3 regions of the Pseudomonas bambusae genome follow, and region 2 is predicted to be linked to each of the others. Evidence: predicted binding sites of a transcription regulator. Region 2 holds the regulator's gene; each other region holds the start of a gene.
The links. The regulator FliA, encoded in region 2, starts transcription of late flagellar genes. The targets are predictions, from matches to a motif close to CTAAAGTTTNNNNNNNNNNNGCCGNTAA.
Positions count from the first base shown of each region.

Region 1: the regulator FliA is predicted to act here: its motif matches at 4,705-4,732, upstream of AAEO81_RS10295 (methyl-accepting chemotaxis protein).
Region 3: the regulator FliA is predicted to act here: its motif matches at 4,890-4,917, upstream of AAEO81_RS10470 (methyl-accepting chemotaxis protein).

Region 1 covers NZ_CP151650.1:2,210,306-2,220,750, reverse strand. The annotation lists gene AAEO81_RS10325 (carbon-nitrogen hydrolase family protein) at 1-110, shown strand, start outside; gene AAEO81_RS10320 (hypothetical protein) at 140-808, shown strand; gene AAEO81_RS10315 (XRE family transcriptional regulator) at 827-1,438, shown strand; gene AAEO81_RS10310 (quinone oxidoreductase) at 1,532-2,494, opposite strand; gene AAEO81_RS10305 (SDR family oxidoreductase) at 2,565-3,314, opposite strand; gene AAEO81_RS10300 (LysR family transcriptional regulator) at 3,474-4,379, shown strand; gene AAEO81_RS10295 (methyl-accepting chemotaxis protein) at 4,882-6,522, shown strand; gene AAEO81_RS10290 (DMT family transporter) at 6,617-7,492, opposite strand; gene AAEO81_RS10285 (alkene reductase) at 7,552-8,646, opposite strand; gene AAEO81_RS10280 (PDR/VanB family oxidoreductase) at 9,244-10,185, opposite strand; gene AAEO81_RS10275 (aromatic ring-hydroxylating dioxygenase subunit alpha) at 10,182-10,445, opposite strand, start outside.
Region 2 covers NZ_CP151650.1:4,715,023-4,725,467, forward strand. The annotation lists gene AAEO81_RS21505 (ParA family protein) at 1-313, opposite strand, end outside; gene motD (flagellar motor protein MotD) at 359-1,243, opposite strand; gene AAEO81_RS21515 (flagellar motor protein) at 1,251-1,991, opposite strand; gene AAEO81_RS21520 (chemotaxis response regulator protein-glutamate methylesterase) at 1,991-3,139, opposite strand; gene AAEO81_RS21525 (chemotaxis protein CheA) at 3,336-5,672, opposite strand; gene AAEO81_RS21530 (protein phosphatase CheZ) at 5,802-6,590, opposite strand; gene AAEO81_RS21535 (chemotaxis response regulator CheY) at 6,610-6,984, opposite strand; gene fliA (RNA polymerase sigma factor FliA) at 7,257-7,997, opposite strand; gene fleN (flagellar synthesis regulator FleN) at 7,994-8,827, opposite strand; gene flhF (flagellar biosynthesis protein FlhF) at 8,946-10,301, opposite strand; gene flhA (flagellar biosynthesis protein FlhA) at 10,313-10,445, opposite strand, start outside.
Region 3 covers NZ_CP151650.1:2,248,384-2,258,828, reverse strand. The annotation lists gene nuoN (NADH-quinone oxidoreductase subunit NuoN) at 1-1,052, shown strand, start outside; gene AAEO81_RS10475 (AI-2E family transporter) at 1,959-3,023, opposite strand; gene AAEO81_RS10470 (methyl-accepting chemotaxis protein) at 3,155-4,834, opposite strand; gene AAEO81_RS10465 (sensor histidine kinase) at 4,939-6,276, opposite strand; gene AAEO81_RS10460 (response regulator transcription factor) at 6,273-6,941, opposite strand; gene AAEO81_RS10455 (PepSY domain-containing protein) at 6,941-7,207, opposite strand; gene AAEO81_RS10450 (PepSY domain-containing protein) at 7,270-7,578, opposite strand; gene AAEO81_RS10445 (patatin-like phospholipase family protein) at 7,744-8,826, shown strand; gene queD (6-carboxytetrahydropterin synthase QueD) at 8,947-9,303, shown strand; gene AAEO81_RS10435 (omptin family outer membrane protease) at 9,439-10,392, opposite strand.

The sequences.
Region 1 (10,445 bases), 2.5 Mb from region 2:
ACCCGACCGGTCATTACCACCGCCAGGACGTCTTTCGCGTCTCGGTCGATACCTCGCGCCGGCAAACGCTGCACCAGCACGACGCGTTCGAACAGCATAAAAAAATATAAATCTTCAACACCTTTTGGACTGCCACCACATGAAAGCCATTGTCATTCAGCACTCTCCAGACACGGGGATTGGCCTGGTCGGCCCTATCCTGCGTGATCTACACGGGTTCGAGCTGCACACGATCGATGCCCGAACGGCGTCTTTCGACGACATCGATCCCGATTCAGGTGATATTTTCGTGCTGCTCGGCTCGCCCACCGGCGTGTATGAAACGCACATTCCCTGGACAGCAGAGGAGCTTGAGTTCACCAAAAAACTGATCGCCCTCGAAAAACCCATCATGGGCATCTGTTTCGGCGCGCAAATGCTTGCCGCCGCCCATGGCTCCGAAGTCAAGCCAATGGGTTATCGCGACACCGGCTGGTTGATCAACGACGACGCCATCGATGAGCTGTGGGCAGGCCCGTGGTTCCGCTGGCACGGCGACAACTTCAAGCTGCCGAAAGGCGCACAGAAGCTGGCGAGCGCAGGCACGTCGATCCAGGGTTTCCAGAAAGGCAACACCGTGGGCATGCAGTTTCACCCTGAGGTCGATGTGGGCATCATCAACGGCTGGGTCGAGATCAATCGCGAGTCACTGATCAACCGCAAGGTCGACATCGATGAACTCCTTTATACTGCCGCCGCGAGGGTCGAAGAGGCCCAGCCCAGAGTTGAAGCATTGATTGCGGACGTTCTGGCCCGTTGCCTTGGCTGAACCCCCGGAGACCACAGTTTGAGCAAGATCCCTGTCAAACCCAAGGCTGACCCCCTGCTAGGCGTTGAGATCAAGGCTCAGCGCAATGCGCGCGGCTGGACGCTGGAGGAGCTCAGCCAACGCAGCGGGGTGTCAATCGCGGCAATCTCGAAAATCGAAAAAGGTCAGTCACGCCCCAGTTTCGATACGCTGCTGAGCATTGCCCGATGCCTGCAAATGAACTTCGTCGACATCATGGACGGGGCGTCGGGGCTCCAGCCCCAGGCCGTCATGGCCCGCCTCATCTCGACCAAGGCAGAGGATGCCGAGCTGTTCAGCACGCCCTTCTACGATTACCGCGTGCACTCGTCGGCATTGAAATCCAAGGTCATGGTGCCGCTGCGCATGACCATCCGGAACCACGATGTGCCACCGATTGAAGACTGGAGCCTGCACGACGGCGAAGAATTCATCTTCGTGCTCAAGGGCGTGCTGATTTTCCACACCGAACACTACGCGCCACTGACGCTCAACGTGGGCGACAGCTCCTACATCGACAGCACCATGCGCCATGCCTTCGTGTCCGGCGATGAGGGCGAGGCAGAAATTCTGTCGATCTGCCTGTCGATCCGGCCGTTCAAAGCGCAATAGATCGCGGTCTGCACACCCCTCCTCGTCGACTCAATGGACCACCGGGCCGCCTGTTCATCAGGTAACCCCGTGGCCCTTGAATGCTATCCCCGCTCACGGAATCAGCAGAATCGACCCCAAATGCTTGCGCGCGGCGATGGCCTGATGGGCCAAGGCCGCCTCATCCAGTCGATACCGGGAAAGCGTCAATGGCCCCAACTCCCCTTCGCGGAATCGCTCGAACAGCTCGGAGGCCCCCCTGTCCTGATTCTGCGGGTTGACGCACTGCGGCGTGGAGGGTTTCACGTAGCGAATCCCGCGCGCGGCCAACGCGGCCATGTCTGCCACGCCAGCGCCCGATGCATTGCCGGCGTGAACCAAGTGCCCGCCGTCGCGCAATGCGCTGACCGAAGCGGCCAGGGTGGCCTGCCCTACGAGATCGTACGCCACGTCCACGCCCGCTCCGCCACTCGCGGCCTTGATCCGCTCGGCCAAACCGGGCTCGTCTGAACGCAAAACGTGATCGAGCCCCCAGCCTTCGATGATTCGCGCTTTCTCGGCGGACCCCGCCGTCGCGATGACGGTGGCTCCGATGGATTTGGCCCACCGGGCGAGCAGCGTGCCGACACCCCCTGAAGCCCCCTGAACCAGGACCGTTTCACCGGCCTGAAGGGCATGCACCTGCCTGACCAGCATCCACGCCGTCAGCCCTTTGGCCAACAGCCCGGCGGCCTGCTCGCTGGAGACGTCGTCGGGCAGTTTGATCAGCGTGTTCGCGTCGATCACTCGGCGATCCGCGTAGGCACCCAAGGCGAAGAAATAGCCCACCCGGTCGCCCACTTTCAAATGCCGGACCTGCGCGCCCACGGCTTCGATGACACCGGCGCCCTCCACGCCCGGCGTGAACGGCAACGGCACGTTGAAGGTGCCGTCCCTGAACATCGTGTCGACGAAGTTCACGCCGATGGCTTCGTGGCGCAACAGCACCTGATCACTGCCGGGGGTCTCCAGCGTGAACGTTTCGGGGTGGAGAACCGAAGGCCCTCCTTGTTGATAAATCCGGATACGTTGGGTCATGGCAGGCTCGCTCAATCGTGACGTGGAAAATGGACGCCCGTATGAAGGGCGTCTCTCAAGCACAGGCGTATCAGGCGGATTGGCCGCCGTCGACGTTGAGGGTGGCGCCGGTGATGTACGACGCATCCGGGCTGGCAAGAAAGGCCACGGCGGCAGCGATATCTTCCGGTTGACCGTAACGACCGAGCGCCGTCAGGCCAATAAGAAACGACGCGTGATCGGCGGTTTCAGGGTTCATGTCGGTATTGATTGCGCCCGGTTGAACGGTATTGACGGTGATGCTCCGCGAGCCCAGGTCCCGCGCCCAGCCACGGGTGTACGCCGCGACAGCGGCCTTGGTCGCCACATAATCGGCAGCACCCGGAAACGGGATGCGATCGGCGCCTGTGGTGCCCACGGAAATGATGCGACCACCGTCACTGATCAAGCCCGCCGCAGCGCGAACAGCGGACACCACGCCGCCGATGTTCACGGCCTGCTGGCGGTCGAAGGCTGCGATATCCGCCTGCGGATCATCGACAGGACCGGTGACGAACACGCCTGCGCTGTTGACCAGGATATCGAGACGGCCGAAGTGTTGATGGACCTGTTTGACCAGCGCGGTGACTTGGGCGGCATCGCCTTGATCAGCCTGGATCGCCAGCGCCTGCACGCCTTGACGTTCGATGTCGGCGACGACCTGTTGCGCTTGCTCACGGGATTTCGCGTAGCTGAACGCCACATGGGCGCCGTCTGCAGCGAGACGTTTGGCGATGGCGGCACCGATGCCACGGGAGCCGCCGGTGACCAGTGCCACTTTGCCTTGAAGTTGCTGACTCATTGATTGATCTCCTGGAAATGCCATCCGACTGAATCGCGTGATGGCGGGTGAAATCAATGTATGGGAACGCGATTGCTGGATAAACCCGCCGGAAAGAACACCACTGTTCCTTTTTTCGGGCTAATAATGCGAGCATTTACTGTCACCGGAGCGGGCCGCGTGGACTATTTCAATGCTGTAAAAGCCTTCATTCAGGTCGTGGAAGCGGGAAGTTTCGTCAAGGCGGCGCAGGCCCTGAACCTGCCGCGCAACACGGTCACCAAGCACATTCAGTCGCTGGAAAGCCACCTGCGGGTGACGCTGCTCAACCGCACCACGCGACGCGTCTCGTTGACCAATGACGGCACGGCTTACTACGAACGCATGGTTCGGGTGATCGATCAATGGCTGGAAGCCGAATCGGACCTCTCCAGCGCACAGGTACGCCCCCATGGAAAATTGCGCATCGACATGGGCGCGACGGTGGCGTCCATGCTGGTGCTGCCCGCACTCCCCGACTTTCAGAAACGCTATCCGCTATTGCAGCTGGACATCGGCGTGAGCGACCGCCCCGTGGACCTGTTGGGTGACCGGGTGGACTGCGTCATTCGTGGTGGCGCGTTGAACGACCCGTCGCTGATTGCCCGACGACTGGGCAGCCTCGAATACGTGACGTGCGCCACCCCCGGTTATCTCGCGGCCCATGGGACGCCCCAGCACCCCCGCGATCTGGAAAAGGACCACCAGATGGTCCGGTATTTTTTTGCCGCCACCCAACAACGCAGGCTGGAAACGTTCGTCCAGGGCGATGAGCGGGTCTCGGTCGACGGCCCTTATTTCGTGTCGGTCAACGATGCCAACGCCCTGCTCGCTGCCGCACTGGCTGGCATGGGCGTGTTGCAGACACCCCGTTTCATGGCCGACCCGCACCTTGAATCCGGCGCACTGGTTCAAGTGCTGGACGACTGGTCCCTGGAACCCAATCCGATCTACATCGTGTACTCGCCCAACCGCCACCTCAGCGCGCGGGTGCGGGTTTTCGTCGAATGGCTGGTCGAGCTGTTCGAGGTGAAAGGCTTGAGGTGACGCGCCCGCAGGCAGGACGACATGGGCAGTCCGCTGTTGCATCTCTTTGCATCATTTCAGTCTGCGAAACAATGAATTGAGGTTCGAGCGGGTTCTGTACAGAAATATCTTGTAGGACGATGTCCGTTAGTCAAAACAGCGGCGCATTGACAGGAAACGGACAAGTAATTTGTTCGTCAGTGCAATGAAACGTGTTACCCCTGCGCCCCGCAAACATACTTTTTTTACATCATCAAGAATGTTGCGCCGCAGAAAGACTCTCGAAAGACATATAGCAGCTATTGATACGATCAATACGATTCACTGCATCTTCCAAAGTATGTATCTCAGTATTATGGCGTCGATGCCGATGAATATTTTCCCGTTGCAAACGTACCTGCGCGCCCCACCGGGTACAGCGTACGTCAGATACTCAGACCTCACCCTCAGCATGTCCAGTTCACTTTAGAGGCTGGACATATTACCCACCAAAATAAAAAGAGCACACACGGAGCAATGCGTCATGAAATTCATTCACGATTTGAAACTGGCCACGAAACTGATCATGGCGTTCGGGCTATGTGCATTCATTACATTGGGCGTCGGCTTATTGGGAAGTCGAGGTTCTACCCAACTGGCGGCGAGCCTGGAAAACGTGTTTTCCAACAACTTCGTTTCCGTGGCAAACATTGATGATGCCCAAACCAAGGCGGTGGCACAGTTGCGTGACGTCTACAGCCTGATTGTCGTGACGGCGGCGAACGAGCCCGACAGCGACAAACAGGAAATCCTCACCAGCATCAGGGCCAACCGTAAAGCCAGTGAAGACGCGTTCGCGACCTATCGCAAAACGCCAGCGGTGGAAGACGAACGTATCGCCGGTGACAAATTGGTGAAGGACTGGCCGCTGTACCAGGCCCAGGTGCAACGCGTGCTCGATGCATTGGCATCAGGCGACTTGCCCTCTGCCCGCTCCATCGTCGGCAACGAAGTGCAAGACCGCTACCAGCAGGTCATGAGCGAATTCGACGCTATTGCGGAGTCCAATGACCGCCAGGTTGCAGACGCTGCGCGGGACGCTCACGAACAGGCCAGTACCGCCGCGACGATCCTCTTCACGGGCGTTGCGGCCGCCTTCCTCGCGGCACTGGGGCTGGGGCTCGTGTTGGCGCGCCTCATCAGCCGTCCCATCAAGACTGCCGTGGAAACGGCTGAACGCATCGCAAAGGGCGATCTCACGCAGCGCATCCACAGCACGTCCCTTGATGAAACCGGCCAGTTGTTGACGGCCTTGGGCAAGATGCAAGAAGGCCTGCGCAGCACGATTCACCAGATTGCGGACGCTTCCAACAACCTCGCATCCGCCGCCGAGGAATTGAATGCCGTGACCGAAGACGGCAGCCGTGGCTTGTTGCGTCAGAACGATGAAATCCAGCAAGCCGCCACCGCCGTGACGCAAATGACCTCAGCGGTTGAAGAAGTCGCACGCAACGCCATCTCGACGTCCGAAGCGTCAAAACAGGTCAGCGCTCAGGCGAGTAGCGGTCTGGAGAAAGCGCAGGAGGCCGTCGGTGCCGTCAATCAGGCGACAGCCAACATCACCTCGTCCACCGGCATCGTGGAAGACCTTGCCGTCGGCGTGCGGGACATCGGCAAAGTGCTGGAAGTGATTCGCGGCATCGCCGAGCAGACCAATCTGCTGGCGTTGAACGCCGCCATCGAAGCCGCGCGCGCCGGCGAACAGGGCCGTGGTTTCGCGGTGGTCGCCGACGAGGTCAGGGCCTTGGCGGCGAGAACCCAATCCTCCACAGGCGAAATCGAAAGCATGATCTCGTCGATTCAATCCAGCGCTGACCAGGCGGTGGTGGCGATGGGTAACAGCAAATCGCTGGTCACCCAGACGCAGCAGTTCGCACAGGCCACCGGCGATGCGCTGCAACTCATCGCACAGGGCATTGGAGAAATCAACGACCGGAATCTGGTCATCGCCAGCGCCAGCGAACAGCAGGCGAACGTGGCGCGCGAGGTAGACCGCAACCTGGTCAACATTCAGGACCTGTCGACCCAGACGGCAGCTGGCGCGCATCAAACGACAGCGTCGTCACAGGACCTGTCGCGACTCGCGATTTCCTTCAATGACCTGGTGGGGCGATTCAAGCTCTGACCGCCCAGGGACGGCGCAGACCGATCGGCAGTTCATCCGCCCATTCCGGTTGCGTCCGTCCTCCTCTCATCAGACGTGGCGTTACCTGCCGCGATCAGAAGCGCCGGGCTGTGAGCGCCAGTGCAATGCCACTCAACACCACCGCTGAAGCCACCGCCAGACGGACAGACAGTGGCTCATCGAGCACGATCACGCCTGCGGCGCAAGCGAAGACGGGAACGCTGAGCTGCAGGATGGCCGCCGTCTGTGCGCGGAGCCGTCTGACCACCGCATACCACACCGCATAGCCCGCGCCGGATGCCAACACGCCCGATGCCGACGCATACAGCGCCCCGATCGGCGACACATGCCAGGATTCGTGGATGAGGGCTACAGACGCAACGACTGCCAATAACGGCAGGCTGCGAAGAAAATTGCCAGCCGTGTCGGCCAGCGGGTTCACCGACCATCGACCCAGTGCCGAATAAGCGCCCCAGGCAACGCCCGCAACCATCATGAGCAGCGCACTGCCGAGGGGCGGCGCACTTCCCCCTGGCGCGAGCAGGATGACCAGACCTGAGAATGCCACCAGCATGCCCAGCAACGCACGCAGCCGCACTTTCTCGCCGCCGGACCAGCCCACGGCAAACAGGGTGATCTGTACCGCGCCGAAGAGAATCAGCGCGCCGACGCCCGCGTCCAGCTGTATGTAAGCCACCGCGAACAGATAGGCGTAGACGAACAGATAGAGGCCGCCTCGCCAGCTGCCTCCCAACATTTTCAGGTTGGTGGGTCGTATCAGGCACAGCAGACAGAGCGTGCCCCCAAGCAATCGAATCGTCGTAAACGAGGCAGGATCGATATCTCCGCCCCGCAGCGCCAGGCGGCAAAAAATGGAGTTCGCCGCAAACGCGATCAGGCTGAGTACCGTTGCACCCAGCCAGATCCACTTTTCTGTGTTGGCATCACGCAGCACATACCTGTTTGCCATCGCACCGCCGCTCTCTAATAAACGTCAGACATCGACACGGTGCCGAGGCACGCAGGCACTTAAGCCGGCGTTGCTTCTGCGTCGGCCAGCGTCGGGTAATCGGTATAGCCTTCGGCCTCCTGGCTGTAGTAGGTCTCCATATGATCGGGATTCAGGGGGGCACCGACCTTGAGACGTTCGACCAGATCAGGATTCGCCAGGAAAGGCCGGCCAAAGCTGATAGCGTCTGCCAGCCCACTGTTCAGATCCGCTTGGGCGCTTGCCAGGTCGTAGTCGCTGTTGAGAATGATCGGCCCTTTGAAGCGCTTACGGATCACCGGCGACAAGCGCGGCACCTCGGTGGCGCCAAACGTGCCGTCCGGACCCGGCTCGCGCAGTTCCAGAAAGGCAATGCCAATGGCGTTCAGCCGGTCAGCTGCGGCCGTGAACAGCGGAACGGGATCGCTGTCGTCCACACCGTAGCTCTCGCCATTGGGAGACAGACGCACCGCGGTGCGGTCAGCGCCAACGACATCGGCGACGGCCCGTGTCACCTGTTCGAGCAAGCGCACCCGGTTTTCCACGCTGCCACCGTATTCGTCGGTGCGTCCGTTGCTCAGGTCACGCAAGAACTGATCGATCAATTGGCCATTGGCGGCGTGGATCTGAACGCCGTCGAACCCGGCCGACATTGCATTGCGTGCTGCACGGACGTAGTCGGCGATGAGCCCCGGGATCTCGTCGACCGTGATGGGCCTGGCGACCTCGAACGGTTTTTTGCCGTCGTAGGTGTGCGCTTCTCCAGGCATGGCGGTCGCACTGGCGGACACCGGTTGCGAACCCGTGACCGCCGAATGCGCCATGCGGCCCATGTGCCAGAGTTGCGCGAAAATCACACCGCCCTTTTCATGTACGGCTTGGGTGACGAGCTTCCAGGCGTTGACTTGCTCGTCGGACCACAGACCGGGTGCATAGGGCCAACCCACCGCCTGCCGCGAGATCCCGGTCGCCTCGCCGATGATCAGGCCGGCCGACGCGCGCTGCGCATAGTAGTCGGCCATGATGGCGGTGGGCACGTGATTGCGAGTGGCACGAGCGCGGGTCAAGGGTGCCATGATGATGCGATTGGTGGCTTGCAGCCTGCCGAGAGAAACAGGGTCGAATAAAGTAGGCATCTAAAAGTCCTGACGTTCATGAATAGAAGACACGCAACCCTGCCCGACAACCCATAAACCGTCAGCCATGTTCACAACGGTTATTGATTGAATGTCCATTCCTCTGTGCAAATGACATGAGGGATTGGAAGTTCGGCAGGTCACGAGATGGCAGTACCCTATCAAAGCCAGGCCTGCGCAAACAGCAGCCTTTTTCGAACTCACTATTCAATACGTTGAACAATTGAACGCTAGATACACCACAACTTTATAGTGAAGGACAAGACCGGACTTCGGACGATCTCCCGACACTTACCCCTTCCATTATTTCAAGTGATTCGTCACGGTCGCGCTGCGCGTCATGCAGGCAAAGAAAGCGCAAAGAGGATATCAGGGACAGGCAAACCATTCGCCATTTACTTCAGTGATAGTTCAATGGCTTACAGTGAGGATAATTGACGAGCGATGTCAGCGAATGAAAGAACATGCTCAAGTACGGAAATAACGAGCCACTCAAGCACATCCCTCAGGAAGTCATTGATCAAGCGACATCAGGGAATCGCGGCGATGCGCCTCGCAGTGGGAGACCCATTGCCGCTCAGTGCCCTGAATACGGTGCTACAAATCGAGCACCAGCCTTGCACTGCTGGCGCGTGAGCAGCAAGGCGTGAACTGGTTGTTGCGCTGATGTTCTTCCTGCGTCATAAACATGTCCCGATGGTCTGGCGTACCCTCGAGTACCTTGGTCAGGCAAGTGCCGCAGATCCCCTGTTCGCAGGACACCGGAATCTCGATGCCGCTCTCGGCCAACACCTCGACCACGCTTTTGCCTTCGGGGATGTGGTAGGTCTGGCCGGTGCTGTTGAGCACCACGTCAAAACTGTCCGCACTGCGTTGCACCACCGGCGCGGCGAAATACTCCCGGTGCAGGTGATCCGCTGGCCAGTTCAGTTGTTCAGCCGTGCCGAGGACGGCGTTCATGAAGCCGTTCGGCCCACACACGTAAAGATGGCTCCCGATCATGGGCTGTTCCAGCACCTTCGCAGCGTCCAGTTTTGAAGGGGTGTCGTCGAAATGGAAGAACACGCGGTGGGCGAAACCGGCCTCGCGCAGCTCCTTGAGGAACGCCATGCGGTCCACTGAACGCGTGCAATAGTGAAGCTCGAACGGCGCACCCCGGTTGAACAATTCTCGCGCCATGCACAGGATCGGCGTGATGCCGATCCCGCCTGCGAACAGCATCGAATACTTGGCCTCGGCCACCAGCGGGAACAGATTGCGCGGCTCGCTGATGGACAGCATGTCGCCCACCTGCAGCCCGTGCATCGCCTGCGAACCGCCCCGTGATGCAGCGTCTTTGAGCACGCCGATGCGATAGCGACGGGTGTCATGAGGCGCGTTGCACAGCGAGTACTGCCGCGTCAGACCGCTGCGCAGGTGCACGTCGATGTGCGCACCGGCCGTGAACGGCGGCAACGGCGCACCATCGACGCGCTCCAGTTCGAAGCTGTCGATGTCGATCGCCTCGGACCGGCGCGACACCACACACACGTCGATCATGCTGGACTCTCCACGTTCTTTGACGACGGATTCAGGCTGTTCTGCTCCTCAAGGATCAACCGGTCGAGGATGCGGCGGGCGCGAATGGCCCCTGCGTCACCGATCAACAGGATGGGTTTGAGGTCCCAGAAGTCTTCATCCCCCATGGAGGCTTGCTGCGCTTCGAGCATCGGCAAGTCTTCGGTTTCGAACGGTACGCGCAAGCCCTGGATGTACATCTTGGCCTTTTGCTCGCCAACTTCGGCCAGGCGTTTCGGGAA
Region 2 (10,445 bases):
GCCCCGGCGATTGGCGCTCAAGGGTGGCGAGCGCAGTGCTCGACGGCAGCAGGGAAATGCGATTGTCGCTGGTGGGCAGCAGCAGTTGACCGGGAAGGCCTTCCGGCACCGCGCCCTTGTGCAAAAACAGGTCGAAGCAGCTGTGTTCCAGCGCATCGGGGTCGTGACCGAAATAGCTGGTCATCGAGCCATGAGGGTCCAGGTCGACGACGACCACGCGCTTGCCCGCCTCAGCCAGCAAACCGGCTAAAGCGATGGAGGTGGTGGTCTTCCCGACCCCGCCTTTCTGATTGGCTACTGCCCAGACTCTCATATGTTCGCGTTCCCCCCAGCCATCACAACCATGACCGAGACCGATTCAAGGGGCAGGTGACGAAGATTTGACGCCTTGCGGCGGCTTGGCGGGTGTCGGTGCAGTTTGTGTGCCAGCACGACGCAGCGCCGCATCGGGTTTCGCATTGGCGGCGGTGCCGGAGCCGGTCAGGCTGCGACGCACGTCCAGATTGCGCGAGATCACCAGCACCACACGGCGGTTGCGGGCACGTCCATCGGCGGTGGCGTTGGAGGTCAGCGGCTGGAATTCGCCGTAACCCACCGAGGCCATACGCACCGGGTTGATCCCGTCCATGGCCAGCATGCGCACGATGCTCGACGCCCGCGCCGACGACAGCTCCCAATTGCTCGGGTACTGCGACGAGTTGATGGGCTGATTGTCGGTGAAGCCCTCGACGTGGATCGGGTTGTCGAACGGCTTGATGATTTTGGCCACTTTGTCGATCAGGTCGAAGGCCTGATTGCTGGGCAAGGCGTCACCGCTGCCGAACAGCAGGCTGGAATTGAGTTCGATCTCGATCCACAGCTCGTTGCCGCGCACGGTCATCTGATTGGAGGCGATCAAATCACCGAACGCCGCGTTAACGTCGTCGGCAATCGACTTCAGCGGGTCCTGGGCGCCCTGCCCCAGCGCCGCGTCGGTCTGCTCGCTGTCTTGAACCAGCGGGTCGGCCGGGCGCACGGTCTGGGGTTTCTGCTCGCCAATGGGGATCGGCTTGACGCTGCGCTCGGCTTCGTTGAACACCCCGACCAGCGCTTCGGACAGCACTTTGTACTTGCCCTCGTTCAGCGACGAGATCGAGTACATGACCACGAAAAACGCGAACAGCAAGGTGATGAAGTCCGCGTAGGACACCAGCCAGCGTTCGTGGTTTTCGTGCTCTTCGTGGTGGCGACGTCGACGGGCCATCAGTCCATCACTCCATGAAGCCTTGCAGCTTCAATTCAATCGAGCGCGGGTTCTCGCCTTCGGCAATCGACAGCAGGCCTTCGAGCAGCATTTCGCGGTAACGAGACTGACGAATCGCCACGGCCTTGAGCTTGTTCGCCACCGGCAAAAGAATCAGGTTGGCCGACGCCACGCCATAAATGGTCGCGACGAAGGCCACGGCAATGCCGCTGCCCAACTGGTTCGGATCGGCCAGGTTGCCCATCACATGGATCAGGCCCATGACCGCACCAATGATGCCCACGGTCGGCGCGTAGCCGCCCATGCTTTCAAAGACTTTGGCGGCCTGAATGTCGCGGCTTTCCTGGGTCAGAAAGTCCACTTCCAGAATGCTGCGGATGGCTTCGGGTTCGACCCCGTCCACCAGCAATTGCAGGCCCTTGCGTGAATAGGCATCCGGCTCGGTGTCGGCCACGGTTTCCAGCCCCAGCAGGCCTTCCTTGCGTGCGGTCAGGCTCCAGGACACGACGCGGTCGATGCCCCCGGCAAGGTCGATGCGCGGCGGAAACAGAATCCAGATGAAGATCTGAATCGCCCGTTTGAAGGCGCTCATCGGCGTCTGCAACAGGCACGCCGCCAATGTGCCGCCGAGGACGATCAGCGCCGCCGGGCCATTGAGCAAGGCGCCGAGATGACCGCCTTCGAGGAAGTTACCGCCAATGATCGCGACGAACGCCAGAATGATCCCTATGAGCGTCAAGACATCCATCAGAGACAGGCCTCGACCAGGTGACGCCCGATGTCATCCAGGCTGTAGACCGCGTCGGCGAGATCGGCTTTGACGATGGCCATCGGCATGCCGTAGATCACGCAGCTGGCTTCGTCCTGGGCCCAGATGTGGCTGCCGCCCTGCTTGAGCAGACGCGCACCTTCACGGCCATCGGCGCCCATGCCGGTCAGCACCACCGCCAGCACTTTGTCGCCGTAGGATTTGGCCGCCGAGCCGAAGGTGATGTCGACGCACGGCTTGTAATTCAGACGCTCGTCGCCCGGCAGGATTTTCACCGCGCCACGGCCATCGACCATCATCTGCTTGCCGCCAGGGGCCAGCAGCGCCAGACCCGGACGCAGGATGTCGCCGTCCTCGGCTTCCTTGACGCTGATGCGGCACAGCTTGTCCAGCCGCTCGGCGAAGGCTTTGGTGAAGGCCGCAGGCATGTGCTGGATCAGCACGATGGGGGCCGGAAAATTCGCGGGCAATTGCGTCAGCACACGTTGCAGTGCCACAGGTCCGCCGGTGGACGTGCCGATGGCGACCAGTTTGTAGGCCTTGCGCTTGGGCGCGGGCGACGTCGGCGCATGGGCCGCCGGAGCACGGGTCGGTGCGGGGGCTGGCGCAGGTCGGGTCGTCGCACCGGGCGTCGGGGCCGGACTGCGCAGCGAACCGGTGGACGGCGCTGGCGCAGTCGGGGCAGGCGACGGCGCAACGGGCGCACTGCTGTAACCGCTAAAACGACGGTTGCTGCGGGAAATGGTATGCACCTTTTCGCACAGCATTTGTTTGACCTTCTCGGGATTGCGCGAGATGTCTTCAAAATTCTTGGGCAGGTAATCGACCGCACCGGCATCCAGCGCATCCAGGGTCACCCGGGCGCCTTCGTGGGTCAGCGAGGAGAACATCAACACCGGAGTCGGGCAACGCTGCATGATGTGACGAACTGCGGTAATGCCATCCATCATCGGCATTTCGTAGTCCATGGTGATCACATCGGGCTTCAGGGCCAGGGCCTGCTCGATCGCTTCCTTGCCGTTGGTGGCGGTGCCGACCACTTGAATCGTTGTGTCAGAGGAAAGAATTTCCGAGACGCGCCGGCGGAAAAAGCCGGAATCGTCTACCACCAGAACCTTGACTGCCATAAACACTCCGTAGGGCCTGTCCCCTCAGGGGCCATCCCGTTTCATCAACCTCTGATCCACCCGTATTACAGGGATGGATAAGGAACCAGTGGGAGCGAACGTATTCGCGAAGCGGCGGGACAGACGCTACAGAGGTGTCGCCTGACCGATTTTCGCGAATGAATTCGCCCACACGAGGTTCACTGCATACCGGGCATCAAATACGCCGCGCGGCGTACCGCTTGAGCATGCTCGGCACATCGAGAATCAGCGCGATGCGGCCGTCACCGGTGATGGTGGCGCCCGACATGCCTGGCGTGCCTTGCAACATCTTGCCCAGCGGTTTGATCACGACTTCTTCCTGACCCACCAGTTGATCGACCACGAAGCCGATGCGTTGGGTGCCGACGGAAAGGATCACCACGTGACCTTCGCGTTGCTCCTCATGCGCGGCCGAGCTGACCAGCCAGCGCTTGAGGTAGAACAGCGGCAGCGCCTTGTCACGCACGATCACCACTTCCTGACCGTCGACCACGTTGGTGGTCGAGAGGTCCAGGTGGAAGATTTCGTTGACGTTGACCAGCGGGAACGCGAACGCCTGGTTGCCCAGCATCACCATCAGGGTCGGCATGATCGCCAAGGTCAACGGGACCTTGATGACGATCTTCGAGCCCTGGCCCTTGGTCGAGTAGATATTGATGGTGCCGTTGAGCTGGGCGATCTTGGTTTTCACCACGTCCATGCCCACGCCACGGCCCGACACGTCGGAAATCTCGGTCTTGGTCGAGAAGCCCGGCGCGAAGATCAGGTTGTAGCAGTCGGTGTCGCTCAGGCGATCCGCGGCATCCTTGTCCATCACCCCACGCTTGACCGCGATGGCGCGTAGCACCGCCGGGTCCATGCCCTTGCCGTCATCGGAAATCGACAACAGGATGTGGTCACCTTCCTGTTCCGCCGAGAGCACCACGCGACCGCCACGGGCCTTGCCCGATGCTTCGCGCTCTTCCGGCGATTCGATACCGTGGTCAACCGCGTTGCGCACCAAGTGGACCAGCGGGTCGGCCAAGGCCTCGACCAGGTTCTTGTCCAGGTCGGTTTCTTCACCCACCAGTTCAAGGTTGATTTCTTTCTTGAGCTGACGGGCCAGATCGCGAACCAGTCGCGGGAAGCGACCGAAGACTTTCTTGATCGGCTGCATCCGCGTCTTCATGACGGCGGTTTGCAGGTCAGCGGTGACCACGTCCAGGTTGGACACGGCCTTGGACATGGCTTCATCGCCGCTGTTGAGGCCCAGGCGCACCAGACGGTTACGCACCAGCACCAACTCGCCGACCATGTTCATGATTTCGTCCAGCCGCGCGGTGTCGACGCGCACGGTGGTTTCGGCTTCGGTCGGGGCCTTGTCGGCGGCTGCCGGTGCAGGTGCCCGGGCCGGTGCCGGTGCTGTCGGGGCCGGTGATGCCGCTGCAGGGGCTGGCGCAGCGGCCGCTTTTGCAGGCGCAGGTGCCGCAGCCGGAGCAGGCGCGGCCGCCGGTTTGGCTGGCTCGGCTTTGGGGGCCTCGGCCTTGGCCGGTTCGGCTTTTTTCACGGGTGCCGTGGCAACGGGCGCGCTCGCGGCAACATCCGCCGAGAAGGTGCCCTTGCCATGCAATTGGTCGAGCAGCGCTTCGAATTCGTGATCGGTGATTTCATCCGACGCCGGGGCGCCGGACTCGGCAGCGGCAGGCGCGGCCGCCACTGGAGCAGGGGCAACGGCTGTCGCTGTGTCGGCGGAAAACGAGCCTTTGCCGTGCAGTTGATCAAGCAACGCTTCGAATTCGTCGTCGGTGATTTCATCGCCGGCAGGCGCGGCAGCCGGCGCAGCAGACGCAGCCGATGCGGCAGCAGGTGCCACGGCATCGACCGCGAACTGGCCTTTGCCATGCAGTTGATCCAGCAGGGATTCAAACTCGGCGTCGGTGATTTCGTCGCTGGCGGCTTCCGTTGCAGGCGCAGCGGGTGCAGGTGCCGGTGGCGCAGACACGGCTGCGCTCGCCGCTTCCGCCTTCACGGCATTCAGCGAGTCCAGCAGTTGTTCGAATTCGTGATCGGTGATGTCTTCGGAAGGCGCTTCGGCCACCTCTTCAACCACCGGCGCAGGGGCAGCGGCGATTTCGTCGGCAGACGCAGGCTCGGCCAGACGCGACAGCGCGGCGAGCAGCTCTGGCGTGGCCGGGGTCACGTCCGAACGCTCACGGACCTGGCCGAACATGCTGTTGACGGTGTCCAGTGCTTCGAGCACGACATCCATGAGTTCCGCGTCGACCCGGCGCTCACCTTTGCGCAGGATGTCGAACACGTTTTCGGCGATGTGGCAGCATTCGACCAGCTCATTGAGCTGGAGGAAGCCTGCGCCCCCTTTTACAGTGTGAAAACCGCGAAAAATTGCATTGAGCAGGTCCGCATCGTCCGGTCGGCTTTCCAGCTCGACCAACTGTTCGGACAACTGCTCCAGAATCTCGCCGGCCTCTACCAGAAAATCCTGAAGGATCTCTTCATCGGCGCCGAAGCTCATTGGGGGTGCTCCTAAAATTAACCGTCAACCGATCCAGGAGCTGCGTCGATGGCCTGCGCGCATTGCCTTCGTCGAGACATTGGCGCGCAAGCCCACAGCCACTTTCACATAGAACCCTGGCTCTGGATTTCAGAAGCCGAGGCTGGATAGCAGATCGTCTACATCATCCTGACCGGATACGACGTCTTCACGTTTATCGGCATGAATCTGCGGACCTTCACCCTTGGAATGAAGTTTTTCCTGTTCTTTTTGCTTACGGAACTCTTCCTGGTCGTGTTCGATCCCGGCGAAGCGATCGACCTGACTGGCCATCAGCACCAACTTGAGCAAATTACTCTCGACTTCGGTCACCAGTGTGGTCACACGCTTGATCACCTGACCGGTCAGGTCCTGATAGTCCTGAGCCAGCAGAATGTCGTTCAGGTGGCTGGCGACCTCGTGGGTCTCCTTCTCGCTGCGGGTCAGAAAACCTTCGACGCGGCGGGCCAGATCACGAAACTCTTCAGCACCGATTTCGCGGCGCATGAAGCGGCCCCAATCGACGCTCAACGCCTTGGCGTCGGCGCTCAGGCCGTTCATCAGCGGTGTGCTCTGCTCCACCAGGTCCATCGTGCGGTTGGCCGCGCCTTCAGTGAGGCGGACAACGTACGACAGACGTTCGGTGGCATCCGTGATCTGCGACACTTCCTCGGCTTGCGGCATGTGCGGGTCAATCTGGAAATTGACGATTGCACTGTGCAGCTCGCGCGTCAGCTTGCCCACTTCCTGATACAGGCCGCGGTCCCGGGTCTGATTAAGCTCATGGATAAGTTGCACGGCGTCGCCGAACTTGCCTTTTTCGAGGCTGGCGACCAGTTCTTGTGCGTGTTTCTTCAGGGTCGACTCGAAGTCACCCATTGTCGAATCTTTGGAATCCATAGCGCCCTCACAGCGGACATCAGGAATTGACGCGCTCGAATATCTTCTCGATTTTTTCTTTGAGCACCTGAGCCGTGAAAGGCTTGACCACGTAACCGTTCACGCCCGCCTGAGCGGCTTCGATGATCTGCTCGCGCTTGGCTTCGGCGGTCACCATCAACACAGGCAGGTGACGCAGACGTTCGTCGGCACGCACCTGACGCAGCAGGTCGATGCCGGACATGCCAGGCATGTTCCAGTCGGTCACCAGAAAGTCAAAAGCACCGCTCTGCAGCATCGGCAATGCGGTGGTACCGTCATCTGCTTCGGCCGTGTTGGTGAACCCAAGGTCACGCAACAGGTTTTTTATGATCCGCCGCATCGTTGAAAAGTCATCAACGATGAGGATTTTCATGTTCTTGTCCAATTCGACCTCCAAGCAGTCTTTAACGCGCCCAGTGCCTGGACGCGCGTTCAATCAATACCGGCAACATCGCTCCACCGGTCACACGAAAACGAGGGGGCCTTTCGAAGAAACACGTGATGAGCGCCACGGAAAAAGTCCGAAGACCTGATCCCAGCGGCTCCTGCCTTGTCCCTTTTGCTTCCCACACAACGCCTTGCACAGCCGGCCTTACCACCCAAAACGCAGGCATCTTTGTGAAAAGACGGGCCCGCGTCAATGCGTCAACGCGCGCGCCATTCTCCCAACCGGCCCCGCAGACGTGCGGCGCACTGGCTATGCAGCTGGCTGACACGGGATTCGCTGACCCCCAAGACCTCCCCGATCTCTTTGAGGTTCAGCTCTTCGTCGTAGTACAACGCCAGCACCAGGCGCTCACGCTCGGGCAGGTTGGCGATGGCGTCCGCCAGCGCGCTCTGGAAACGTTCATCTTCCAGATCCCGCGACGGTTCGAGCGACTGGCTCGCGCCGTCCTCGTGCAACCCTTCATGCTCGCCGTCCTGCAACAGGTCGTCGAAGCTGAACAAGCGGCTGCCCAAGGTATCGTTCAGAATCCCGTAGTAATCGTCGAGACTCAATTGAAGTTCGGCCGCAACCTCGTGATCTTTAGCGTCGCGACCGGTTTTCGCTTCAATTGCACGAATCGCGTCACTGACCATGCGCGTATTGCGGTGGACCGAGCGTGGCGCCCAGTCCCCCTTGCGCACTTCATCGAGCATCGCGCCGCGAATACGAATGCCGGCGTACGTCTCGAAACTCGCACCCTTGGTGGAATCGTATTTGGTCGACACTTCGAGCAGGCCGATCATGCCGGCCTGGATCAGATCCTCGACCTGCACGCTGGCCGGCAGACGCGCCAGCAAGTGGTAGGCGATGCGCTTGACCAAAGGGGCATAGCGCTCGATCAGCTCATACTGAGAATCTTTGGACGATTTGCTGTACATGCGATAGCCACTTGCAGTCATGACACAGGCCCTGCACTGGTCTGATGAACCAGGCGCTCAACGAAAAATTCAAGGTGGCCTCGCGGGTTCGCCGGCAATGGCCAGGTATCGACCTTCTGCGCGATGGCCTTGAACGCCAGCGCGCATTTGGAACGTGGAAACGCTTCGTACACCGCACGCTGCTTCTGCACGGCCTTGCGCACGCATTCGTCGTACGGCACGGCGCCGACGTATTGCAGGGCCACGTCGAGGAAGCGGTCGGTGACCTTGGTCAGCTTGGCGAACAGGTTGCGGCCTTCCTGAGGGCTCTGCGCCATGTTAGCCAGCACGCGGAAACGGTTCATGCCGTAGTCGCGGTTCAGCAGTTTGATCAGCGCGTAGGCGTCGGTGATCGAGGTCGGTTCATCGCAGACCACCAACAGCACTTCCTGCGCGGCGCGCACGAAGCTGACCACCGATTCGCCGATCCCGGCAGCGGTGTCGATCACCAGCACGTCCAGGTTGTCGCCGATGTCGCTGAACGCCTGAATCAGACCCGCGTGTTGCGCAGGGCTCAGGTGAACCATGGTCTGGGTGCCCGACGCCGCAGGCACGATGCGCACACCGCCCGGGCCCTGCAACAGAACATCGCGCAGCTCGCAGCGTCCTTCAATGACGTCCGCCAAGGTGCGTTTAGGGGTCAGTCCCAACAATACGTCAACGTTGGCGAGACCCAGATCGGCGTCCAGCAACATGACGCGACGTCCCAGCTCAGCCAGGGCCAGCGAGAGGTTCACTGACACGTTGGTCTTGCCGACGCCACCTTTGCCACCGGTCACCGCGATAACCTGTACGGGATGCATGCTGCCCATGTTAATTTTTTACCTTGTCTTGCTTAGACCAAAGCCACATTTCGGGCTGCACGTTCACTGCGTGAACAATGCTTGGCAGACCATCGATGCAGGTATATTCCACTGTCATTTTCCTTACCTAGCCCGCGCGCTTGCCGGGGCTGTGATAAAGATCCGCAAACATATCCGCCATCGCTTCCTCGCTAGGCTCCTCCTGCATCTGAACGCTGACAGCCCTGCTGACCAACTGATGCCGACGTGGCAGATGCAGATCATCCGGAATGCGCGGGCCATCGGTGAGATAGGCCACGGGCAATTCATGTGTCACCGCCAGGCTCAGCACTTCGCCGAGGCTGGCGGTTTCGTCGAGCTTGGTCAGGATGCACCCGGCCAAACCGCAACGCTTATAACTGTGGTACGCCGCCGTCAGCACCTGCTTCTGGCTGGTGGTGGCGAGCACCAGGTAATTGCGCGCCTTGATCCCGCGACCGGCCAGACTCTCCAGTTGCAGGCGCAGGGCCGGATCACTGGCTTGCAGGCCGGCGGTGTCAATCAACACCACACGCTTGCGCAGCAACGGCTCCAGCGCCTGAGCCAGCGATTGACCGGGGTCAACGTGGGTCACCGGCACATTCAGGATGCGGCCCAGCGTCTTGAGCTGTTCCTGCGCCCCGATGCGGAAGCTGTCCATGCTCACCAGCGCGATGTTTTGTGCGCCGTACTTCAACACGTAACGCGCCGCCAGCTTGGCCAGCGTTGTGGTCTTGCCCATGCCTGCCGGGCCGACCATCGCAATCACACCGCCCTCTTCCAGCGGCTCGACATCCGGGGTGACGATCATGCGCGCCAGGTGCGCCAGCAACATGCGCCAGGCGTGGGGCTGATCGTCGGTGTCCGGCACCATCGCCAGCAGGTCACGGGACAGAGGCCCCGACAGACCGACGCGTTGCAGACGGCGCCACAGGTTCGCCTGTTGCGGGCGGCTGCCTTGCAGTTGGTTCCAGGCCAGCGAACCCAGCTGGACTTCCAGCAGTTCACGCAGGCCATTCAATTCAGAGCGCATCGAGTCGTACGCACGCTGGCTGATGCCCGGCTCGACCGATTGACGCTCGGCGCGTTCAGCACGATCAGCCGCAATGGCCGCGTGGATCGACGGGCGAAAGGGTTCGTCCAGCGTCGGTTCGATCTGTTTGCTGTCGTCCATGGCCACGCCGGTGAACAGCTGGCGATTGGCGACGGTGTCCAGTTCGCTGCGATGGGTCAGCTCGGCCTGAGCGGTTACGATGCGCGATTGGGTCTTGCGCAGTTCGTCTTCCAGCTCGATGTTCGGCACGCGCGGGGCCAGCGCAGACAATTTGTAGTCCAGTGCGGCAGTCAGTTCCACACCGCCCGCGATCCGCCGATTCCCGATGATGGCGGCTTCAGCGCCCAGCTCATCGCGAACCAGTTTCATGGCTTGTCGCATATCGGCGGCGAAAAAACGCTTAACTTGCATGACTCACTACCTCAGCCGTTCGGCCCGACAGTCGCTACGATGGTGACTTGCTTATTGTCAGGAATTTCCTGATACGCCAAAACATGCATGTTCGGGACGGCCAGGCGTCCAAAGCGGGACAACATGGCGCGAACCGGACCTGCG
Region 3 (10,445 bases), 2.5 Mb from region 2:
TGGAACTGCTGTCGGTGCCGGTCTACGGTCTGGTGGCGTACGCCTTCTTCAACAAGCGTTCGCTGGAAGCCGGCATCAAGTACATGGTGCTGTCGGCCGCCGGTTCCGCGTTCCTGCTGTTCGGCATGGCGCTGCTGTACGCCGACGCGGGCAGCCTGGGCTTCGCTGAAATCGGCAAGGCCCTCGCGGCCACCGGCATGCCAAGCCAGATGGCAAGCCTGGGTCTGGGCATGATGTTGATCGGCCTGGGCTTCAAGCTGTCGCTGGTGCCGTTCCACCTGTGGACCCCGGACGTGTACGAAGGCGCCCCTGCCCCGGTGGCGGCGTTCCTCGCCACCGCCAGCAAGGTCGCGGTGTTCGGTGTGCTGGTTCGCCTGTTCCAGATCTCCCCGGCCGCCACCAGCGGCGTGCTGACCGATGTCATGTCGGTCATCGCCGTCGCGTCGATCATCATCGGTAACCTGCTGGCGCTGACGCAGAACAACCTCAAGCGTCTGCTGGGTTATTCGTCCATCGCCCACTTCGGCTACATGATGATCGCGATGGTCGCCAGCAAAGGCATGGCAGTCGAGGCCATCAGCGTGTACCTGGTGACCTACGTACTGACCAGCCTGGGTGCGTTCGGCGTGATCACGCTGATGTCGTCGCCGTACAGCGGCCGCGATGCGGATGCGCTGTTCGAATACCGTGGCCTGTTCTGGCGTCGTCCTTACCTGACGGCTGTACTGACCGTGATGATGCTGTCGCTGGCCGGTATTCCGCTCACCACGGGCTTCATCGGTAAGTTCTACATTATTGCGACGGGCGTCGAAGCTCACCTGTGGTGGCTGACCGGTTCACTGGTCATCGGCAGTGCGATCGGTGTGTTCTATTACCTGCGGGTGATGGTGACGCTGTATCTGCAAGACTCGAAGATCCAGCGCCACGACGCTCCATTCAACTGGGCGCAACGTGCGGGTGGTGTGATGCTGTTGGGGATTACGCTGCTGGCGTTCTTCCTGGGTGTCTATCCGCAGCCGCTGTTGACACTGGTGCAACACGCCGGGTTGTGATGGTTCGGTAGATATGAAAAAGCCCTGCTCTTGAGCGGGGCTTTTTTATGGGTGAGGGTTTTGGGTGTATATCCATTGCTGCGGTAACGGCTGCTAATGGTTCCGCCCTTACGGCGGGTCACTTTTGGCAAGAGCGCCCCAAAAGTAACCAAAAACGCTTTGCTCCTGGTTTGGCCCTCCTTCGTCGGGTTCCCTCGCTCCGGCGACGCTCCGTGGGCCCGCGCCGAACGGACATCCATGTCCTTGCGGCGCTCTCGCGGCATCCATGCCGCTCGACCCACTCCGCATCGCCTGCGTTCGGCCTGCACCCAAGTCGCGTTCGACGGTGTCTGGACCTTCGCGTTAGAAAAGCTTCGCTGGCTGGAGCTAACGCTCTTCGCGAGCCAGGCGCTCACGCTTTCCCCGTCATACCTCAATCCCCCCTGTAGGAGCGAATTCATTCGCGAAAAAATGGTTTAGACGATCGAGATGTATTGTCTGTACCGGCCATTCGCGAATGAATTCGCTCCCACAGTTGAGACCTGTGTCTGGATTAAAGCTCTGCGCACGTCATTACATCGCGAAGAGCGTTAGCTCCAGCAAGATCGCTTTTGATCTTTTCCCACGCCAGTCCAGACACCACAAATCGCGACTTGGGTGCAGGCCGAACGCAGGCGGCGCGGAGTGGGTCGAGCGGCATGGATGCCGCGAGAGCCGCGCTGGGCCATGGATGGCCCTTCGCGGCGGGCCCACGGAGCGTCGCCGGAGTGAGGGAACCCGAGGAACGAGGGCCAAGCCAGGAGCAGGCACCCTTGGTTACTTGGGGTGCTTTTCCAAGTAACTCGCCGGAGGCGAAATCTTCTGCCCCCAGGCAGAACCTATATCAGCATCACCCGAGATAACGGATATACACACAAAACAAAAAGACTACCCCGGCAACCTCACCGTCGTCTTCGCCCCGGTAAACAACCCCCACGTCGACATGAACAACGCCGCAATCATCGGCCCGATCACAAACCCGTTCAGCCCGAACACTGCCATCCCCCCCAGCGTCGAAATCAAAATCAGGTAATCCGGCATCCGCGTGTCCTTGCCCACCAGAATCGGTCGCAGCACGTTATCCACCAATCCGATCACGAATACGCCGAACAACCCCAGCACCACGCCCTGCCAAATCATCCCGCTCAGCAGGAAATACGCAGCCACCGGCGCCCAGACGATCCCCGCCCCTACCGCCGGCAACAGCGACAGAAAAGCCATCGCCACCGCCCACAGCAACGCGCTGGGAATGTCCAGAATCCAGAAAATCAGACCGCCCAGCGCACCTTGGGTGATCGCCACCACCACATTGCCCTTCACCGTCGCGCGTACGACGCGGGTGAACTTCAGTTGCAGTCGACGCTTCTGCGCCTCGGCCAGGGGAATGGCGATGCGAATACGACGGGTCAGGTCCTGGCCGTCGCGCAGGAAGAAAAACAGCAGGTACAGCATGATGAAAAAACTCACCACGAAATCGAACGTGCCCTGTCCGAAGCTGAACGCCTGGGTCGCCAAGTATTGACTGCCCTGCATCGCCGTCTTTGAAATCTTGTCCTGCAGCCCGTTGAAATCTCCGATACCCAGACGATTGAGCCAATGCTGCATCGAGGTCGGCAGCAACGCCTTGAATTCGGCGAGGTATTTGGGGATGTCAAGCTGGCCGCTTTCGACGCTTTTGTACAGCGCAGCACCTTCCTGGACCATCAGCATGCTGATGATGATCACTGGCAAGATCGCGATCACCAGGCAGATCATCAATGTGCACAGCGAGGTGAGGTTGCGTTGCCAGCCGAAGCGCGCCACCAGTCGCCGTTGCAGGGGTGCGAAGATGATGCCCAGCACCACCGCCCAGAACACCGCACCGTAAAACGGCAGCAGTATCCAGATGAAGGCCAGCGTCACCAGGACCACCAGCAGCATCAGGGTTTTGTTTTGCAGCGAGGTCTCGTTCATGTTCCTTCCATGTCATTAAGCCCCGCTAAACGCAGGGCCTAATGATTAGTCCGTCAATCGCAACAGGAGTGCCGCCGGAGAGAGGCTGCGGGAAGGAAACGATGGGCCATTGCGGCCCACCGTGTGGCGCATCAGATGCGGAACTGGCCTACCAGTTGGCCAAGACGATGATTGAGGTCGGTCAGGCTGCGCGACGTGGTGGCACTGTGGCGGGTCTCGTCGGCAACGCTTTCGACCGCCACGGCGATCTGATGCACGCTGCGGTTGATTTCTTCGGCCACGGCCGTCTGTTCTTCAGCGGCGCTGGCGATCTGCGCGTTCATCGAATTGATCGTGCCGATCAGTTGGCCGATGGTGTCCAGCGACGCACCCGCTTCGTTGGCCCGGGCCGAGGTGCCATCGCCGGCCTCGCTGGAGCGGCGCATGGCGGCCACGGCGCCTTGGGTGCCCTGTTGCAGGCGGTCGATCATGCCCTGAATTTCCTGCGTGCTTTGTTGCGTGCGGCTGGCCAGGGCGCGGACTTCATCGGCCACCACCGCAAACCCGCGACCCGCTTCGCCCGCCCGTGCAGCTTCGATGGCCGCGTTCAGCGCCAGTAAGTTGGTCTGCTCGGCGATGGAACGGATCACCCCCAGCACGCCGACGATGGAGGTCACGTCGTTCTGCAGGCTGTCGAGCGACGCGCCGCTATGACGAATGTCACTCACCAGCGCATGGATCTGCTGAATGCTGCCGTCGACGACGCGCTTGGCGGTCTGGCCTTCCTGATCGGTCTGCTGCGCGGCCACCGACGCGCCTTGCGCGCTCTTGGCGACTTCCTGCGCCGCTGCCGACATCTGGTTGATCGCCGTCGCCACTTGATCGGTTTCGTGACGTTGGCGCTCCATGGCCTGTTCGGAACGCTGCGCCTGATGGGTGACTTCACCCACCAGGCCGGTCAGTTGCGAGGTCATTTCCGCGATCTGGCGCACCAGCCCGTGAATCTTGTCGACGAAGCGGTTGAACGAGCCCGCCAGATCACCCAGTTCGTCCTGCGAGGTCACGGCCAGGCGGCGGGTCAAGTCGCCCTCCCCGGCCGCGATGTCGTCCAGGTTGGCTTTCATCAAGCGCAAGGGACGCAAGATGCCGCCCGCGATCCAGACACCGAGTGCGCCGATGATCAGTAACACCACCACCGCGATGCCGATGATGCTGATCAGCATGCCCTGAATGCGCCGGGATACAGCCTCACGGACCTCGGCCACCTTGGCGTCGATGTTGTCCAGATTGACCGACGAGCCGATGGCGATGTCCCACTTGGGAAGGTATTCGGTGTAGCCGAGCTTGGGCACCGATTCGGTCGAACCGGGGAGCGCGGAGGAGTATTCGAGGTAATGAGTGCCCGCTTTCGCGACCTCTACCAGGCCGATGTTGTAGTACACACCGTTGGCGTCGTGCACGTCCTTGAAGCTTTTCCCGATGCCGTCCGGGCTGCTGCCTTTGAACAGCCGAATCGCCTGGGAGTCGTAGCCGAAGAAGTAGCCGTCTTTGGCGTACTTGACCTGAGACAGCATCTTGATGACCTGCGCGCGGGCGTCCATGTCGCCCTGCGCAGAAGCGTCGTACAGCGGTTTGATGGTGCCCATGGCCACTGCAACGTGGCTTTGCAAGGTGGCCTTGGCCTCAGCGAGCAAATGCTGCCGGGTTTCTTCCACCTCACGCGTGGCCTGATCGCGCAACATCATGACCGTACTCAGGCTGATGATCAGCGCAAACAGCACCACCGGAAGCACGGCGAGGGAGAGAACTTTGGCTTTCAGATTTAGCCGCATAGGTGTCGTGACCTTTTATTATTGTGGGCAACGGGCCATCCAGGCTCCTTAATAGGTAGCGGCGCAGTACAGCAAAAGTTGAGGCCGCGACGACAACCAATCGATCAATGGACGCCCGGTTGAGCCGGCTGACGCTCAGGAAGGTCGATGCGCACCTGCAACCCGCCCAGCGGACTGTCGAGCAACTGAACGTGCCCACCCCACGCCTCAACGATGTCTTTGACGATCCCCAGCCCCAATCCGTGCCCGGTCACTTGTTCATCGAGCCGGTTGCCACGGCCCAGCATCTCGACCCGCTGCTCTGGCGGAACCCCCGGCCCGTCGTCGTCAATCAGCAGACGGTATTGGCCGTGTTCGTGAGTGATGGTCAGGCACACCGCGCTGTCGGCCCATTTGCAGGCGTTGTCCAGAAGATTTCCAAGCAGTTCCAGGATGTCTTCGCGGTCCCACGGCAGGACCAGATCAGCAGCCACGTGGTTGTTCAGCTCCAAGTGCTCGCCATGAATCATTCGTAGGGTGGAAAACAGCCCCGGCAGCTCGGCGTTGCAGTCAAAACGCACACCGGGCAGCGCATCGCCTGACAGACGTGCACGATTCAGCTCACGCTCCAGTCGTTGCTGAATCTGTTGCAGCTGATCGCGCAAGGTGGCGCGCACGTGAGGCAATTGTTCCAGCTTTTGCCCTTCCGTCAGGCTCATCAGCACCGCCAGCGGTGTTTTCAAGGCATGACCGAGATTGCCCAAAGCGTTGCGAGAACGCTTGAGGCTGTCTTCGGTGTGCAGCAGCAGGTGGTTGATCTGTGCGACCAGCGGCTCAAGTTCCAGCGGCACCTCTTGATCGAGCTGGGAGCGCTGGCCCTGTTGCAGTTGGAGTATCTGCGCCCTGGCCTTGTCCAGCGGACGCAAGGCTCGCCGGACCGTGAAGCGTTGCAGGATCAGGATCAGCAGCAGCGCCGCCAATCCCAACCCCAGGCCAATGCGCTGCACTTGCGCGAAGCTGGCCTGCACCGGGGTGTAGTCCTGGGCGACCGTGATGGAAATCTTTTGGCCAAATTTGCGGTAATCCGATTGGAGCAACAACAGGGATTGCCTGCTTTTTTCCAGCTCGAAGTCGGCGTGCAACCCGGCTTGGTCAGGTTGTGGCAACTCCAGGTCCCACAAGGATCGGGAGCGCCAGTGCCCACCGTCGAAGTCAATGCGGAAATAATGACCGGAGTACGGCCGCTGATACCCCGGTGACAGCCGCTGTTCATCGAGCTGCAGGCCATTGGGGCCACGCACGATGGCCACCAGCAGCAATTCGGCGTCGTTGCGCAGCCCCGACTCCAGATAGCGTTGCATACCGACTTCAAACAGCCACAGACTGACCTGCGCCAGCACCAGCCCAATGATCAGCAGCACGCTGATCAGGCCAAGGCTAAGGGTGCGTTGTATCGACCTCACCCGCCCGTTCCGCCGAATCGATAGCCTTGGCCGCGCCGGGTTTCAACGACGGCTCGCCCCAGCTTGCGGCGCAGGTGATTGACGTGCACTTCGATGACGTTGGAGTCACGCTCGTTTTCCCCATCGTACAGGTGCTCGGCCAAGTGGCTCTTGGACAGGATCTGCTCGGGGTGCAGCATGAAATAGCGCAATAGCCGGAACTCGGCGGCGGTGAGCTGAATGTCTTCGCCGTCGCGGCTCACGCTTTGGCGGCCCTCATCCAGATGCAGGCCCGCCGCTTCGAGTTTCGGCTGATTCGCCAGGCCTCGGGCACGGCGCAGCAGCGCCTGGATGCGCAGCTGCAATTCTTCGGGGTGAAAGGGCTTGGTGAGGTAATCATCGGCACCGGCTTTCAACCCTTCGATCCGCTCGGCCCAGGAGCCGCGAGCGGTGAGAATCAGCACGGGGGTCGCCAGGCCATCTGCGCGCCATTTCTGCAAGACGTCCAGCCCCGACAGCCCCGGCAACCCGAGGTCCAATACGATCAGGTCGTAGGGCTCACTCATCCCTTGGTGAACAGCGTCGCGGCCATCGGCCAGCCAGTCCACCGCGTACCCCTGCCGAGTCAAACCGCTGACCAGCTCGTCCGCCAGGGGCACGTTGTCTTCAACCAGTAACAGGCGCATCAATCGTCTTCCTTGTCTTCCAGCAAACGGCTGTCGCGGGCATCGAATTTGAGTTCACGAACCACCTGATCGGACGTCAGCAACTCGATCTCGTAGACCAGAACGTCGTGTTTCTCTTCCAGCTCCGCTTCCAGGAGTTTAGAACCGGGATAGCGTCCCAGTGCCTGTTCGATGAACTGCTCAAGCGGCAGGATGACGCCCTTTTGCCGAAGGGCGAGGGCTTCATCCTGATCCAGATCCCGTGCCGCGCAAACCGTGCAGACCATGACCGCACAGGTGGCGATCAGGCCGTGGGCGAACAGGACGGAAGGACGCTTACCGGCGATCATCAGGTGTCCTGATGGTCTTTGAGGATTTGGCCGTTGGTGGCGTCGAGTTCGACATCCCACTCGACACCCTTACCGTCGCGCAGCTCGACCTGATAAACGTACTTGCCATATTCCTGTTCCAGCTCGGTCTCGGTAATGGTCGCGCCAGGGTGTTTGGCCAGCGCGGCAGCGTTAAGTTTTTCGAAAGATTGAATAGTACCTGCATCTCGCAGGCGCAGCGCTTCGTCCGGGCCCAGATCTTTGGCCTGCACGTAGCCGGCAGTGAGTGCGAGAGCGGAAGCGGCGAAAAAGGCAGTGAACAGTTTCATGGTGAATCTCCGTTGTGGTCGTCTTGTTGACGGAAGCAACGATAACCAACCGAACTTAATTGAAGCTGAAAGGTACGGCCACCTGCCATCACCTTTGGCACAGACCCCGCTTTTCGCAGGCGAGCCAGCCGATATACTTCGCCTCTGCTTATCTCCGGAGTACCCATGAGCGCCATTCAGATCAAGACGCCCGCGCTGACCGTCAAGGCCGGGAAACGGGCGATGGCCCGGATTCGTGACCACGGATTGGCTCCCGCCGATGTCGGCATCATTCCGGGTGCGGCGGGCGGGCCCAAGGCGCTGGGCATTCAAGGGCTGGACCTGGCGCTGTTCGGCGAATGGCTGCCACGTTTCGAGCGGGAGCGCTCGTTGATCGGCGCGTCGATAGGCTCGTGGCGCTTCGCGAGCGCCTGCCTGCCGGCCCCCGTGGAAGGCCTGACATTGCTCGGTCAGCTCTACAACGAACAAAGCTTCGCCAAGGGCGTGACCATGGCCGAGGTCACGCGCAGTTGCGTGAAGATGCTCGACGACCTGTTGCAGGGGCGCGATGCCCGTGTGCTGAGCAACCCCCACCACCGACTCAACGTGATGATTGTGAAAAGTCACGGCCTGCTCGCGCTGGATCATCGCGGCGGTCTGGGCCTCGGGCTGGGCTCAGTGATCGCCAACAACCTCATCGGACGCGCGCGGTTGTCGCGGCATTTCGAACGGCTGATCCTGCACGACGCTCGCCTCGCCCCACCGCTCTCGCCCTTGACGGATTTTCCCTCCCGCTGCCTGCCCCTCGACGTGTCGAATCTGCGCCAGGCGCTGCTGGCCTCGGGTTCGATTCCGATGGTGATGCAAGGCGTGATGGACATTCCGGGTGTCGGGCCGGGTACGTTCCGCGACGGCGGCCTGCTGGATTACCACCTCGACCTGCCCTACAGCGGCAGCGACATCGTGCTGTATCCGCATTTCACCGATAAAATCATCCCCGGCTGGTTCGACAAAGCCCTGCCGTGGCGGCGTGGTGACCTGGGGCGGTTGCAGGATGTGGTGCTGCTGGCGCCGTCCCGCGATTATCTGGCGACGCTGCCGTTCGGCAAGCTCCCGGACCGCAGCGATTTCAAGCGTTTCGTCGGCAAAGACCCGGAACGCCAGCGCTATTGGCGAACGGCCATGGAACAGAGCCGACGGCTGGGCGACGAGTTTATCGATCTGGTGGACAGCGGGCGTCTGGCAGGGCGGCTGGAGACGCTGATCTGACCGGGTGATTTTCAACCGGGCGGTCAGGTTCTGACGGTGCCTCGGCAAACCATTGCTGGTAAACTCGCCCCCTGCATTTTTTCGCCCAGGCGATCGCCACCTTTCAAGGCTCTCAATACCGTGGAAATCTTCAAGGAATTTACGTTCGAATCGGCTCACCGCCTTCCCCACGTGCCGGAGGGCCACAAGTGCGGCCGTCTGCACGGCCACTCGTTCCGGGTCGCGATTTACCTGCAAGGCGAACCTGATCCGCACACCGGCTGGATCCGTGACTTCTCCGAGATCAAGACGATCTTCAAGCCGCTGTACGAACGTCTGGACCACAACTACCTGAACGACATTCCCGGTCTGGAAAACCCGACCAGCGAAGTGTTGGTGAAGTGGATCTGGAATGAGCTGAAGCCGCTGCTGCCGGAACTGTCGGCCATTCGCATTCATGAAACCTGCACCAGCGGTTGCGTGTATCGCGGGGATTGATCGATGCCAGCGGGGCAGTCGTTTCCGCCCCGCCTCGCTTCAAGCGTGCTCACGAATACGGCCGGGCCAGTCAGCCGAGCATTGGCTGACTGGCGGCTTTCGTGAGCAAGCTCACTCCCACAGGGGCGGGTTCATTCAGAAATGGTAGTTCAGCGCCAGGCTGGACAGCACAGTCCGGTTGGCTTGAGACCCTGACTTGCCACCAAAATACTCGCGCTCGCCCGTCCCCGCTTCCTTGGAGAGAATGCTGCCCTTGGCCTCGGCGTACGTTTGATAATCGACGTTCCCCTTGAGCGACAGCTGCGGCGTCAATTTATACGACACGCCCACTGCCAGGCTTTGCATTTTTCCACGATTGCCGTTGTTGCCGGTGAAGGTGACGTTGCGAAGATGATGCTGGTCGTAGTCCCGAGCTTTGACCCACTGGCTGTATTTGAAGCGCCCTTCCAGCGTCCAGTTGTCGTGGGTGTACAACCCGACCAGCCCCACAAACGGCGTAGAGAATGTTTGTTCATAGCTGATGCTTTTCAGTTTGGCGGGGATCTGGCCAGTGATATCTCGGAAACCGTCATCCGATGAATACGTAAAGCGTCCGCCCTTGGCTTCCCAGCCGAACTCGCTGTGCTGGTAGCCGAGCATCGCGCCTAACGCCAGATCCTTCCGCTTGAACGCCCATACCGTGGCCGCGAATTCGGCTTGCCATGCCTTTTTCAACTTGGTGTCCGGGTGATCCGAATAGTCGGTCCAAGGCTCGTCCTCACCGTCCATCCAGTCGTAATCCTTCATATGGCTACGACCCTTGCCCATCTGCGTCCAGCCCTTGGCATCCAGCGACAGCCACTCGGCGGGGTTAAACGTCATCCCCAGGTGCAACGTTGGCACCTGTTTGATAGCCCAGTTGAGCTGGCTGAGTTTTTCGCCCTCGTCATACACTTTTTCCCTGGACTGACCGTTGAGCAGCCCCAGGCCCACACTCAGTTCAACATCCCCCGTGCCAAACCGCTGTTCCTCGGTGACATGAGCATGGGCCAACGCCTCTTGCCCCAATGCGGCCAACCCCAGCAACGCCCACGTATTCCGTGACTTCATCAACTCGCCCATACCTTTTTATTGGAAGAAACGCTCGCTGCCCACGCAAGGCA